One region of the Paraburkholderia sp. GAS333 genome, then DNA from elsewhere that is predicted to be linked to it. Evidence: riboswitches for the same ligand, from Rfam matches in the RefSeq annotation. Region 1 holds a riboswitch; the other holds the start of a gene.
The links. Region 1 has a riboswitch for thiamine pyrophosphate ahead of thiC (phosphomethylpyrimidine synthase ThiC). Riboswitches for the same ligand answer to the same signal wherever they lie in the genome.
Positions count from the first base shown of each region.

Region 2: it holds a riboswitch for thiamine pyrophosphate, as region 1 does, so the genes downstream of both, ABH945_RS32950 (FAD-dependent oxidoreductase) here and thiC (phosphomethylpyrimidine synthase ThiC) in region 1, are expected to answer to the same signal.

Region 1 covers NZ_JBNDKS010000001.1:901,759-906,841, forward strand. Annotated here, with positions in the region: gene ABH945_RS04130 (hypothetical protein) at 297-791, opposite strand; gene ABH945_RS04135 (glycine zipper 2TM domain-containing protein) at 966-1,178, opposite strand; gene thiC (phosphomethylpyrimidine synthase ThiC) at 1,457-3,388, opposite strand; TPP riboswitch at 3,527-3,645, opposite strand; gene ABH945_RS04145 (GreA/GreB family elongation factor) at 3,900-4,310, opposite strand; gene ABH945_RS04150 (hypothetical protein) at 4,801-4,992, shown strand.
Region 2 covers NZ_JBNDKS010000010.1:79,640-84,722, reverse strand. Annotated here, with positions in the region: gene thiE (thiamine phosphate synthase) at 1-177, opposite strand, end outside; gene ABH945_RS32960 (thiazole synthase) at 174-1,013, opposite strand; gene thiS (sulfur carrier protein ThiS) at 1,044-1,241, opposite strand; gene ABH945_RS32950 (FAD-dependent oxidoreductase) at 1,326-2,462, opposite strand; TPP riboswitch at 2,682-2,805, opposite strand; gene ABH945_RS32945 (ABC transporter ATP-binding protein/permease) at 3,225-4,976, shown strand; gene ABH945_RS32940 (SDR family NAD(P)-dependent oxidoreductase) at 4,973-5,083, shown strand, end outside.

The DNA.
Region 1 (5,083 bases):
TTGTTCGTTGTTATCCGAATCGACGCGGAGCTACGCTGGGCAGGGCGCGTCGCGATGGCAGTGTGGATGAGCATCCTCGACGCGCACGGGGAATCTCGTCGTTTTTAAGCAGATACTGTGTGTGACTTTCGAAGCATAGAGCGCTGGTCGGGCGCGTCAAGAAGGGAAACTACCGGAGGGGGGCGGAGCGGCTGCCGTCGCGGATCTGCATCCTGGGTGAAGTAGATCCGCGTGGCGTGATGTGACGTGATGCGGCGTGATGTGACGTAACGCGAGCCGTTAAACGCCGTAAAAATTCAATGCCAATGATGTCCCCAGCCACCACCCCAATATCCGCCGATACCGATCGAAACCGACGGTCCGTAGTAGCCGGGGTAGCCATAGCCGTATCCGTAATAGGCCGGATACACCGGCGGCGGATAATACGCGGGATAAGCCGGCGCCACATAAACGGGCGGCGGCGCGGCGACGGCGTACGTTGGCGGCGGGACCTGCTGGACTGGCTGAACTTGTGCCTGAGCCTGGACCTGCTGCTGCGTGTCCGCCGAATCGGCCTGATCGGCGGCTTGCTGCGGGGGGAGAGCAGGTGGCGTGGCATAGGCCGGTGCGTAATAGCCGGATGGATAGTATCCATACGGGTAATAACAACCCGACAGCGTCATCGCGCAAATGGCGGCGCCGACGGCAAGACCTGCACGCCTTGCTCGCGGAAAATCTGAAAAGCAACGTGAAAGACCGCGCGATGGCCAAAGGCTCATCGCGCGATCCGTGTTGATGACGCGGGACTTCATGACGCGCTCCTGGTTAAATCGACGCCGGTACCGGGGCGTCGTTTTCCGAGCTTACGCTCCCGCTACGCGAACACGATTGCAAAAGCGTAACTGCGTATTTCGCGTCATTGCAAAACGCGAACTGAAGCGCGCGGCCGAGGTCGAGGCAGCAGTCACCGCATCACCAAAGCCCGCTTACTTACCCACCTGATTACCGATGATGCCGCCCGCCGCCGCACCGCCCACCGTCGACAGCGCGCTACCGCCGAGCGCCGCGCCCGCTGCGCCACCCAGACCTGCGCCGATTGCCGTGTCGCGGCCCTGACGGCTCATACCGTCACATGCCGAGAGGCTCCCAACGAGCGCAACGAGAGCCGCAAGCGTGCCGAGGGTTCGAATCGATTTCATGATGTTGACTCCATTTATGTCGTTGGAAGCAGTCGTCGAAATGGACAGATAACCATGTCCCCTATGCATTTGATCTTAGCGGCGCAGTCCGTATCCGGATGTGTGCGCTTGTCAGCGGACTGACGGTTTCGTAATCAAATGTTTCCCCTGTTCAAGCATGCGACGTGCCCGCCCCGCCACAAACGGAAAAGCCCGCCGGAGGCGGGCTTCGATGCTGCAACGCAGTGATCTGGCGGGCCGGCTGGCGTAAAAAAGATAGCCGGCCCGCGATCCCTACCTTACTGCCGCTGATAGATCTCAGCGCCTTTCTTCATGAACTCGATCGACTTCACTTCCATGCCTTTCTTCAGCGCTTCGTCGTCGGTCACGCCTTGTTGCGCCGCGAACTCGCGCACGTCCTGCGTGATCTTCATCGAGCAGAAATGCGGGCCGCACATCGAGCAGAAATGCGCGACCTTCGCCGAGTCCTTCGGCAGCGTTTCGTCGTGGAATTCGCGAGCCTTGTCCGGGTCGAGGCCGAGATTGAACTGGTCTTCCCAACGGAATTCGAAGCGCGCCTTGCTCAACGCGTTGTCACGCACCTGCGCGCCGGGGTGACCCTTTGCGAGATCGGCGGCGTGCGCGGCGAGCTTGTACGTGATGATGCCGGTCTTCACGTCGTCCTTGTTCGGCAAGCCCAGGTGTTCCTTCGGCGTGACGTAGCAGAGCATCGCCGTGCCGAACCAGCCGATCATCGCCGCGCCGATGCCCGACGTGATGTGGTCGTAACCGGGCGCGATGTCGGTCGTCAACGGTCCCAGCGTGTAGAACGGCGCTTCGTCGCACCATTCCAGTTGCAGGTCCATGTTCTCCTTGATCAACTGCATCGGCACGTGGCCCGGGCCTTCGATCATCGTCTGCACGTCGTGCTTCCACGCGATCTGTGTGAGTTCGCCGAGCGTCTTCAATTCGCCGAGCTGCGCTTCGTCGTTCGCGTCGTAGATCGAACCGGGACGCAGGCCGTCGCCGAGCGAGAAGGCCACGTCATACGCCTTCATGATTTCGCAGATGTCTTCGAAATGCTCGTACAGGAAGCTTTCCTTGTGATGCGCGAGGCACCACTTCGCCATGATCGAGCCGCCGCGCGACACGATGCCGGTCATCCGCTTCGCGGTGAGCGGCACGTATTGCAGACGCACGCCCGCGTGAATCGTGAAGTAGTCGACGCCTTGCTCGGCCTGTTCGATCAGCGTGTCGCGGAAGATTTCCCACGTCAGATCTTCGGCTTTGCCGTTGACCTTTTCGAGCGCCTGATAGATCGGCACCGTGCCGATCGGCACTGGCGAATTGCGGATGATCCACTCGCGCGTTTCATGAATATGCTTGCCGGTGGACAGATCCATCACCGTGTCGCCGCCCCAGCGGATCGCCCACGTCATCTTGTCGACTTCTTCGCCGATCGACGACGTCACCGCCGAGTTGCCGATGTTCGCGTTGACCTTCACGAGGAAATTGCGGCCGATGATCATCGGTTCGCTTTCCGGGTGGTTGATGTTGTTCGGGATGATCGCGCGGCCGCGTGCGATTTCTTCGCGCACGAATTCCGGCGTGATCGCGGTGAGGCCGTTCGGGCCGAATGCGCTCGCGCCGAACGCCTGGCCTGGATGCTGACGACCCATCATCGCGGCGAGCTTTTCGCCGTTCGGGCCGCTCGTCTTCAGCGTCTCGAGATACTCCGCGCGGCGCTGGTTCTCACGAATCGCGATGTATTCCATTTCCGGCGTGATGATGCCTTTACGCGCGTAGTGCATCTGCGACACGTTCTTGCCGGCGATCGCGCGGCGCGGCGTGCGGTGCAGGCCCTGGAAACGCAGGTCGGCGGTGGCGGTGTCGGCGGCGCGTTCGCGGCTGAAATCGCTCGACAGACCCGTCAGCGCTTCGGTGTCGCCGCGTTCTTCGATCCACGCCTGACGCAGCGCGGGCAAACCTGCGCGAATGTCGATCTTCGCGTCCGGATCCGAGTACGGACCCGACGTATCGTAGACATAAACCGGCGGATTCTTTTCACCACCGAAGCTGTCCGGCGTGTCGGCTTGCGAAATTTCGCGCATCGGCACGCGAATGTCCGCACGCGAACCGGTCACGTAGATCTTGCGGGAATTGGGCAGCGGCGCGACGGCGGCTTCATCGACGTGGGCGTCGGCGGAAAGAAACTTCGGGTTGGCGTTCATGCGTATCTCCGTGTGTCGGCCGGAGTTGACGCTTTGACGTCTCACTCTGGCCGCTTGCAAATGCAATGTGGGGCGGCTAAGCAGGAGACGAGACGGAAGTTGTCGGAAATCGCGAGGAAATGAGGCAATAAGGCTTGGGTGCGAAATCCGTACGCTTCCCTGCGCTGGCATTATCCAGATCAGGTTCAAAGGGTATTTCTCACCCGCGCGGCACGGACTTCCAACCTCCGTGCGACGCAGGACCCCCGCGTTAGCAGCGCACACGATACACCGGCTGCCGGGGGCTTGGCAACCTGTGCAGGAGAAGTCAGCGAGTTGTCAGGCAAAGCCCGGGCGAGCTTTTATGCCGGTTTCAAAGCGGGCGGAACGACGCGCGGGGCGGTGTTTTCAATGCCGCAGGCCCGCGTCTTTGAGAGCGGATTCACGACGATTTTTGCGAGCGAATCCATGTGTCGTCATGGGTTATTTCGTGTCTTATGCGCTACGAATTGCAGCGAAAAACAGCAAAAAATCACAACGAAAAGTCGTCGGCGGCTTCGGGCTGGTAGAGGATCTTGTCGAGCTTCAGCACCTTCTCCGTGCCGCTCGGTGGCGTAAAGCGGATGCGTTCGCCGCGCTTCGCGCCGAGCAGCGCCAGGCCGACCGGTGAGAACACGTTCAGCCGACCTTGCCCAAAGTCCGCATTGGGCGGATAGACCACGGTCCACGTCATCTGCTCGCCGCTGGTTTCGTCGATCAGCGTGGCTTGCGAATTCATCGTGATGACGTTGGCCGGAATCTCGCGCGCGTCGACGATCACGGCGCGTTCGAGCACGTCGTCAAGCATGTCCTGCAGACGGGCGTCGGCACCGGGCGCGGCCGCATGCTTCTCCAAACGGGCGACGTCGAGTTCGGTGAGGTAACAGGTTTTCGTCTTTTTCACGATGGATACTCCAATTCGATCTGCATATAAGGGAACTGCGTGCGGATGAGATCGGCCCGGAGCCTGACAAACGCGGCTCGGGTGATGGAGCGAACAGCGTTAGATCGGGCGCCGGGCGGCGTGAAGCGGGAGCGTTCGGGACGGCTTGCCGGCGCGACGCGGTGCGAGATCCGCGCGCGCGCAACCGGTTGCGCGGCGCAGGCGCAAGCGGGTGAACACACGGGAAGTCGGAAAGCGCATCGTGATAGCCGGAATGTCGAATAGAGGAGGGTGAGGCACGCGCGGACAACGAATAAGGCAGCGCGATCGAAAGGTGAATGTTAGCACGGGGCGTTTGTATCTTTATTCGGCATGGCGGCGAACGGATCTCGGTTTATCCCCGCTTTGATGCCCAGCCCCGGATCGCGCGGCAATTCAAGCTCGTTGTGGCGATGCCGTTAAAGCAGGTTTGGGAGAGGCCGTCATCCAGCATCGCGAGAGGGGGCGCTGAGTGGCGCTGCAGGTTGTCGGCGCCGGGACGTCGCGTGATGCCGTGGCGGCGCGTTTCGTCGACGCCGGGCGCTGGGTAGGCGCTGCGCACGACGGGCACTACCGGGTTGGCCGCGACGGTGGGGTGCTGTCGTTATCGCCGAAACGGGCTGGTTCGGCTACGCCGGTGATTGTCGTCATGAGTTATGACTGAATGGGCGAGCAGCTAGCCGGCCGTGCGGCCGGCTAATCGTCAGGATTGCGATTGACGCAGGCGCGTGCGAACGGCGGTGCATCGACGTCTG
Region 2 (5,083 bases), on a different contig from region 1:
GATCACGATCAGGTCGCCGCCGTTCGGCGCGTCCGGCGCGCTCAGGCAGATGCGCCACGGCGCGTGCGTCGGCGGCCAGTCGCCGAGACGGGCGCGGATGCGCTCGGCGGCTTCGGTGAGTTCGTCGGCTGGCGGCCAGAACAAATCGCGGTCTTTCAATGCCAGTGTTTGCGTCATGCGGCGCTCCCGTCTTGGTGCCAGAACGGCATGCCGACCACCGGCGTGCTCGCGTGCGCGCTTTCGCGCTCGGCCATCGGCCCCGCCAGATAAGCCTGGCGGCCCGCTTCGACACCCAGTGCAAAGGCGCGCGCCATCGCATCGGGGTGCGTGGCCTGTGACACGGCCGTGTTCAGCAACACGCCGTCGAAGCCCCATTCCATCACCTGAGCCGCGTGCGACGGCACGCCGAGCCCGGCGTCGACGATCAGCGGCACGTCGGGCAGACGCTCGCGCAGCACGCGCAAGCCGTACGGATTGATCACACCCTTGCCGGTGCCGATCGGCGCGCCCCACGGCATCAGCGCTTCACAGCCGGCGTCCAGCAGACGGCGGCCGATCACCAGGTCTTCGGTGCAATACGGCAGCACCTTGAAGCCGTCCTTGACCAGTTGCGCAGCCGCTTCGATCAGGCCGACCGGGTCAGGCTGCAGCGTGTAGTCGTCGCCGATCAGTTCGAGCTTGATCCAGTCGGTTTCGAAGATTTCACGCGCCATGTGCGCGGTCGTCACCGCTTCGCCGACCGTCAGGCAGCCCGCCGTGTTCGGCAGCAGCGGCACGCCGTGGCGCTTGAGCAGGTCGAAGAAACCGGCTTCGGCGCCGCCCTCGTTCATCTGACGGCGCAACGCGACGGTCACCATGCCGGGGCGCGCGGCGTCGATCGAATCGGATAGCGACTGCAGCGACGGATACCGCGACGTGCCCAGCAGCACGCGGCTTGCGAAGGTCTGACCGTAGAGCGTGAGCGCGTCGGCGGTTGAAGCCGTTGCAGCAGTTTGGGGGGAAGTCATTTGCATAGTCTTTGTCTCCGGCAAGGCGTGGCGGGCTTAGCCACCGGCCACGGGTTGCACGACATCGAGCCGGTCGCCCGGTTGCAGCGCGCGCGCGGCATGCTGGGTGCGCGCGACGAAATCGCCGTTCAGCGCGACCGCGAACGGCGGACGCGCGCCGAACGCGGCGAGCGCATCGGCGACAGTCGCGCCTTCGGGCAACGACAACGGCTTCTGATTGATATGAATGTCCATGGTGTTCGAATACGGTTCAAGCAGGTTCTATCGATGACGGAAGCGGCACAGTGCATCGCGCAAAACGCCTATGACGCGCAACGCTCATGCCGGCTCCCGCGCGGAATCCAGTTGGAAAAGCTCGCTCCAGCGCGCGGCGTGGCGCCAGTCGGCGAACGCGTCGGCATCGCCCACACGGCCGTCGAGCAGCGCTGAAGCGAAACGGACGGCTTCGTCGGCGACCTCGGGCACGATCATGTAGCCGTGCCGGTACAGGCCGTTCACGCGCAGCGTCTGCGCGCCGTCCCACAGCAGCGCCGGACGGTGATCCGGCAACGTCGGGCGGCACTGCGAATTCAGTTCGAGGATGCGAGCCTCGCCGAAACCGGGATGCACCGAAAACGCCGCGCTCAGCAATTCGAGCGCCGAGCGCACGCTGACCGGCGACATGTCCTCGCCTTCGACTTCGGTCGCACCGATCACGTACAGATCGTTCTCTTTCGGCGCGATATACAGCGGATAACGCGGATGCAGCAGCCGCACCGGCCGCGTCAGCTTGATGCCGGGAGCGTGCACACGCGCAACTTCGCCGCGAATTCCGCGCAAAGTGGGCAGCGCGGGCTTCGCGCCGAGCCCCCGGCAGTCGATCGTGATGCGCGCGGGCGGCAGCGCGGCATCGTCGACCGGCGTGTTCCAGTGAGTGTCGACGCCGCGTTGCGCGAGCCCCGCGGCCAGCGCGGCGAGCACCTGACGGTTATCCAGTTGACCTTCGCGCGGCAGCAGCCAGCCCTGATTGAAGCGGCCTGCCAGAGCGGGCTCCGCTGCCCCGACTTGTGCACCCGCCAGCGTCACGAAACCGCCGTCGAGCAACTCGGCTGGCGCATTCGAACGCACCCGGCGTTCGAACAGAGGCGCTTCGGTGCGATCCGCGTGATGCCAGACCACCAGCGTGCCGTTGCGCTGGAAGAACACGGGTTCGGGCAATTCCGCGAGCACTTGCGGCCAGGTGTCGAGCGAACTGGCGCCCAGCCGCGTAATCAGCAACTCCGCGCTGGCGGCTTCGGCGAGCGGCGCGAGCATCGCGGCTGCCACCCACGCTGCGGCCTGAGTGCCGGCGGCGTCGCCACGCTCATACAGCGCCACGCGATGCCCCTGCCCTGCCAGACGCCACGCGACCAGCCGTCCGCTAAGACCGCCGCCGAGCACGGCGAAATCGGGTGTTGGGGAGGTGGGACGGTTCATCGTGCGCGCTCCGTCCGGTTGCCGAAGGCAACGCTGAAGCACGGCGCGTCAGCAGCGACGCGGCGAAGAGCAAAACACATATCTGAAGAATTGGCGGTCATCGAGTCCTTTCCGTACGGCAAAAATCGCACGTACCCAGGACGAAACCGGCGGGTAAAGCCGGCCGGACAACACGCGCGCACTGAATGTACGGACGCCGCCCGGCGGGGAATGGAAGATTGGTAGCTTCCGGAAACTTCCCGCGCCGGTATTACCCGGATCGGGTGCAAAGGGTCTCTCTCAGCCTCGCCGCCACGGCGTGAAAACCACGCCGCCAAGGGGCGAAGCACCCCTGTTTCGTCGAAGGTCATTAGACCATAAAACGCGCGCAGCCCGCAAACCAGCGGGCTGTCGCGCCGGCCGGAATTGATCCGGCACGCTATTTCTTTACGCGGATGCGAGCGGGCGCAACGCTCTGGCACAATGCACGGACGCATGTCGTCGAAGCGCGGCGCGAACGGCCTGTCGAGCCGCTTACGCCACGACGGCATGAGGTGAAGCCCTTAAGCGAAAATTAATTTTCGCTTAAGGGCTTCGCGCCAGAATCGGACGCTCACCCGGACCGCGTTCGTCGAGCACGACGCCCGGGCATGTACCGAGAATCCGCCGCAGAGCGGCCCCGAGGGTGGGCCAGCCTGCAAGGGAAACCCGGCACCGAGCCAACCCATCCGGGTCTGCCCAAGCGGGCCGCTCCGAACGGGCCAGCACTTCATCAGGACGCTCATGACACCGACCACCTCTGCCAGCCCCGCGCTGCCGCCAGACGAAAAAGTCTCCGCCTGGAGCCTGATCAAACCCTACTGGGTCTCCGAGGAAAAAAAAGTTGCCTGGGGCCTGCTCATCACGATCGTAGTGATGAACCTGCTTATCGTGTGGATCAATGTGCGCCTGAACCGCTGGAGCGCCGACTTCTACAACGCGCTGCAAAGCAAGAACGTGCACGATTTTCCGCACCTGCTGATGGTGTTTTCGCTGCTCGCGTTCGCCTTCATCATTCTCGCGGTGTACCGCGGTTATCTGCGTCAGATGCTCGGATTCCGCTGGCGTCAGTGGCTCACCACCCGGTACCTGAACGAGTGGCTGAAAGACAGCGCCTTCTACCGGATCGAACGCGACCGTCTCGCCGACAACCCCGACCAGCGGATCAGCGACGACCTGCAATCGCTCGCCACCAGCACGCTGTCGCTAACCCTCGACCTGCTGTCCACCGTTGTCACGCTGGTGTCGTTCATCACGATCCTCTGGTCGCTGGCCGGCGCGCTGAGCATCTCGCTCGGCGGCATGCCGCTGCAGATTCCCGGCTACATGGTGTGGGCCGCGGCGCTGTACGCGGTGATCGGTTCGGTCGTCATCCAGAAGGTGGGCCATCCGCTCGTGCCGATCAACTACCAGGCGCAGAAAGTCGAGGCGGACTTCCGTTTCGGCCTGATCCGGCTGCGCGAGAACGCCGAACAGATCGCCTTCTACAACGGCATGGAAGTCGAGAAGAAGAACGCGCACTCGCTGTTCGGCCGCATCCGCGACAACTGGTGGCAGGTGATGAAGTACACCAAGCGGCTCACTTTCGTATCCGCCTTCTACGGCCAGATCGCCATCATCTTCCCGATCGTGGTCGCCGCGCCCCGCTACTTCGCCGGCGCGTTCTCGTTCGGCGTGCTGATGCAGATTTCGAGTGCGTTCGGCACCGTCAGCGATTCGTTCTCGTGGTTCATCAACAGTTACGGCAGCCTCGTCGAATGGCGCGCTACGGTGAACCGGCTGCGCGAATTCAAGCGCGTCGTGCATGCGCCGCGTCTGAAGGAGTCGGTGTCGCCGGCTACCGAACATGGCGGCATCAACCTGCATTTCGTTGATGAAGACCGCCTCTCCACCGAAGGCCTCAAGCTCGCGCTGCCGAACGGCAGCCCGCTGTCGCGCATCCGCGATATCGCGATCGAGCCGGGTTCGCGCTGGCTGGTGCGGGGTCCGTCGGGTGCGGGCAAGAGCACGCTGATGCGCGCGCTCGCCGGCTTGTGGCCGTTTGGCGACGGCGCGATCGACGCACCGGTCAACGCGCGCATGATGTTCATTCCGCAGGTCAGTTATATGCCGATCGGCACGCTGAAAGCGGCGCTCGCCTACCCCTCGGCCGCCGACACCTATACCGACGACGAATGCCGCGAGGCGCTCGTCATCTGCCATCTGTCGGAATACGCGGATCGCCTGCAGGAATCGGGGCACTGGACGCGGATTCTGTCGCCGGGTGAGCAACAGCGTCTGGCCGGTGCGCGCGTGCTGCTGCACAAGCCCGACTACCTGTTCCTCGACGAAGCGACCAGCGCGCTCGACGCGGAAAACGAGGCGCGTCTTTATCGCCTGTTCACCGAGCGCTTGCCGAAGGCGGCGATTGTCAGCGTCGCGCATCGCGAATCGCTGGCTGCGTTCCACGAAGAAACGCTCGATGTCGAGCGTGCCGGCGAACCTGTCGCGGCATGAGCGACGCCGGCCGCGATGCGGGCGACGTGATTAGCCCAAAGGCTGATCGCGTCGTGCTGATCACCGGCGCCGGTTCCGGTATCGGCGCGACGCTTGCGCGTCGTATC